2 regions of the Pseudoalteromonas sp. S1727 genome follow, and region 2 is predicted to be linked to the other one. Evidence: predicted binding sites of a transcription regulator. Region 2 holds the regulator's gene; the other holds the start of a gene.
What was found. The regulator sigma-54, encoded in region 2, starts transcription at its own class of promoters, with help from an activator protein. The targets are predictions, from matches to a motif close to GTTGGCACGNNNNTNGNNT.
Positions count from the first base shown of each region.

Region 1: the regulator sigma-54 is predicted to act here: its motif matches at 734-752, upstream of glnA (glutamate--ammonia ligase).

Region 1 covers NZ_PNDT01000048.1:33,646-35,858, forward strand. The annotation lists gene typA (translational GTPase TypA) at 1-288, opposite strand, end outside; gene glnA (glutamate--ammonia ligase) at 808-2,213, shown strand, end outside.
Region 2 covers NZ_PNDT01000110.1:13,388-15,600, forward strand. The annotation lists gene lptB (LPS export ABC transporter ATP-binding protein) at 1-250, shown strand, start outside; gene CWB85_RS19205 (RNA polymerase factor sigma-54) at 318-1,814, shown strand; gene hpf (ribosome hibernation promoting factor) at 1,843-2,130, shown strand; gene ptsN (PTS IIA-like nitrogen regulatory protein PtsN) at 2,135-2,213, shown strand, end outside.

The sequences.
Region 1 (2,213 bases), on a different contig from region 2:
TACTGAGTCAGCCATCGAAAGTACGCGTTCAACTTCACCACCGAAGTCGGCGTGTCCAGGGGTATCTACGATATTGATATGGTAGTCATTCCATGAGATAGCGGTGTTTTTCGCCAAAATGGTAATACCACGTTCTTTCTCAATGTCGTTTGAGTCCATCACACGCTCTTCGTTACCGCCGCGTGTTTCTAATGTACCTGATTGCTCAAGTAGTTTGTCAACCAGTGTTGTTTTACCATGGTCAACGTGCGCGATAATCGCTATATTTCTTAACTTTTCGATGCTCATATTTTTACTCAGAGAAATTAATTCTCATTGATCCTGCAAGATCTACGCACTCACCTGCGTTTTCACGAGATGTCCCAGCATAGGATTTAAAAGGGCGCATATTATCCCTTATTAATGAGATGGATGAAAGTTTATCCAATATATATTTCACAACTTTCTTTATAGTTCTAATAAGTATCTGTTTTATATATGACATTTTCATTAACTTAATTTTTTAATTTAGCACTATTTAGCTCATTCCTAGCTATTGTTGTCATAATTTGGCAGTATTTGATGGATAAGTTAACTAAATAGCAGTGCCTATTAAATGTACTAATCAATAGTGAATAGCGTTCCACATTAGCAATGCACCAAAATAACTCAAAACATGTCCATATTGGTGCAAAAACATATAAGTGAAGCAAACACTGTTATTTTTTAACCATTAAAAACAATGAATTACAAATGTGGCATGGAAGCCGCTTACTAGAAGCAAAAGCAATTATGCAGCAATAATAAAACCCAACAGTTGGAGGACACATGTCACAATCGGTTTTAGATTTTATTAAAGAAAATGACGTTAAGTTCGTTGATTTACGCTTTACTGACACAAAAGGTAAAGAACAACATGTTTCTATTCCTCATCATCAAGTAGATGAAGACTTCTTTGAAGACGGCAAAATGTTCGATGGTTCTTCAATTGCTGGTTGGAAAGGCATTAACGAATCAGACATGGTACTTCTACCAGTTGCTGAATCAGCTAAGTTAGACCCTTTTACAGAAGAAGCTACTTTAATCTTACGTTGTGACGTGGTTGAGCCTAGCACACTACAAGGTTATGAGCGTGACCCACGTTCAGTTGCTAAGCGCGCTGAAGAATATATGCGTTCTACAGGTATCGCTGACACCGTTTTATTTGGCCCTGAGCCAGAGTTTTTCGTATTTGATGACATTAAATACAAAACTGACATGTCAGGTTCTATGTATAAAATTGATTCTAAGCAAGCTGCTTGGAACTCAGATAAAGAATATGAAGGCGGTAACACTGGCCATCGTCCAGGTGTTAAAGGCGGTTATTTCCCAGTTGCTCCAGTTGATGATTTCCAAGATTGGCGTTCAGCGACGTGTTTAGTTCTTGAAGAGCTAGGTCAAGTTGTTGAAGCACACCACCACGAAGTGGCAACTGCAGGTCAAAACGAAATCGCTACTCGCTTCAATACTATGGTATTAAAGGCAGATGAAATCCAAGAAATGAAATATGTTATTCATAACATGGCTCACTTATATGGTAAAACTGCAACCTTCATGCCTAAGCCTGTTGTTGGTGATAACGGTTCAGGTATGCACTGTCACCAGTCTTTAGCTAAAGACGGTGTTAACTTATTCGCAGGTGACAAGTACGGCGGTCTTTCTGAAGAAGCGCTTTACTACATTGGTGGTATCATCAAGCACGCTAAAGCAATCAACGCTTTCGCAAATGCGTCAACTAACTCTTATAAGCGTTTAGTACCGGGCTTTGAAGCGCCAGTTATGCTTGCATATTCTGCACGTAACCGTTCAGCTTCTATCCGTATCCCAGTGGTTCCGTCTGCAAAAGGTCGTCGTATCGAAGTACGCTTCCCTGATCCAACAGCTAACCCATACCTTGCATTCTCTGCAATGCTTATGGCTGGCCTTGACGGTATCAAAAACAAGATCCACCCTGGCGATGCAATGGATAAAGATTTATACGACTTACCGGCAGAAGAAGCAGCAGAGATTCCAACAGTTGCATCTTCATTAGGTGAAGCCCTAGCTGCACTAGATGCAGACCGTGAGTTCTTAAATCAAGGTGGTGTATTCACTAACGATTTAATTGATGCTTACATTGCACTTAAATCTAAAGAAGTTGAAAAGCTTAACATGACAACTCATCCAGTTGAGTTCGAAATGTACTACAGCTGTTA
Region 2 (2,213 bases):
CTTGTTAGATGAGCCTTTTGCTGGTGTTGATCCAATTTCAGTGTTAGATATAAAGAAGATTATTGAACACCTTAAAAACCGTGGTATTGGCGTGCTTATCACCGACCATAATGTACGAGAAACTCTTGATGTTTGTGAAAAAGCCTACATAGTTTCTCATGGGGAGTTAATTGCATCAGGCACACCTGAGCATGTACTCGCCGACCAAACAGTTCGCGATGTTTACCTAGGTGAGCAATTTAGGCTATAAAGCCACACTTTGGCTAAGCATCTGCTAAACTTAACAATGACAACAATAAAAGGATTGTTAGAGATACATGAGGCAATCACTCCAGCTGCGCATGGGCCAGCAACTTACAATGACACCGCAACTGCAACAAGCTATCCGCTTATTGCAGCTCAGCACATTGGATCTGCAGCAAGAAATTCAAGAAGCGCTAGATAGCAATCCGTTACTAGAGCTAGAAGAGCATGAGTATTCAGACGACACGGCGGGCAAGAATGAGCAAAAGCAAGATAACGACGACTTAACCGTTAGCGCCTCAGCAGATGACAAGCCCAGCGAATACGAACAAGAAAGCAGCGAAGCACTCACCAAAGAAACACTCAGTGATGAAATGGCGATGGATGTCACATGGGATGAGTACATGAGCGCTGCGCCAAATAGCTCAGCAGGCCCAATGCCAGAGGACGAATCTATATATCAAGGCGCCTCAACAGAAACCTTGCATGAATATTTAATGTGGCAGCTACAGCTAACTCCATTTAGCCCTACAGATGAAGCAATAGCCATTGCAATTGTTGAGGCCATTGATGACTCAGGTATTTTAACGCTTAGCTGTGAAGATATTGTAGAGAGCTTAAATCAAGGCAACAACGAAGAAGAAATCGAACTTGACGAAGTACAAGCGGTTTTAAAACGTATCCAATTATTTGACCCTGTAGGCATCGCGGCTCGCAGTCTACAAGAGTGTTTATGTATTCAGCTAAATCAATTTGATCCGGCAACCCCTTGGATTAATGAGACAAAAATGATTTTAACTGATCATATCGATTTATTAGCTAGTCGCGACTATCGCACTTTGATGAAAAAGACTAAGCTTAAGGAAGATGAACTAAAAGAAGTGATGACTCTGATCCACAGCCTAAATCCAAAGCCTGCGGATACCATAGTACGAGAAGAGTCAGAATACGTTATTCCTGACGTATCAGTGAAAAAAATTAAAGGCCGCTGGGTGGTTGAACTTAATCCAGACAGCATGCCAAAAATCAGAGTGAACAGCCAATATGCAGCTATGTCGCGCTCAGTAAAGTCGAGCACTGATAGTCAGTTTATTCGTTCGCATCTGCAAGAAGCTAAATGGTTTATAAAAAGCCTAGAAAGTCGCAATGACACATTGCTCAAAGTAACCAATTGCATCGTAAAACAGCAGCAAGGTTTCTTTGAACATGGCCCTGAAGCCATGCGACCTATGGTACTCAATGACGTTGCTGAAATGGTAGAGATGCATGAGTCAACAATTTCTCGTGTAACTACCCAAAAATACATGCATACCCCGCGTGGTATTTTTGAGTTAAAGTATTTTTTCTCAAGCCATGTTAGTACTGAAAATGGCGGCGAATGCTCATCGACAGCTATTCGCGCACTAATCAAAAAACTGATTAGCGCAGAAAACTCAGCGAAACCATTGAGTGATAGTAAAATTGCAGATATATTGGCAGAGCAAGGTATCAAAGTAGCTAGACGGACTATTGCAAAATACCGCGAGTCACTGGCTATTCCACCGTCAAATCAAAGAAAGAGTTTGATTTAAGGCGTAAAATCAAAAAAGGAAAATGCTTATGCAACTAAATTTAACTGGTCGTCACGTAGAAATTACTGATTCATTAAGAGACTATGTAAACAATAAGTTTGCGAAGCTTGAGAGGCATTTTGATCACATCAACAATGTCCATGTTATTCTTGACGTAGAAAAGCTAAGCCAAAAAGCAGAAGCCACCATCCATGTCAGTGGTGCTGAGTTATTTGCTTCAACTGAACATCAAGACATGTATGCAGCCATTGACGGACTAATCGACAAGCTCGACCGTCAAGTAATCAAACACAAAGAGAAGCACGCTCGACACTAACACTATGAAATTAAGCTCACTTATTTGCCAGGACTGCAGTAAAACTGCGGTCCTTTTTAATAGCAAAAAACGGATCATTGAAT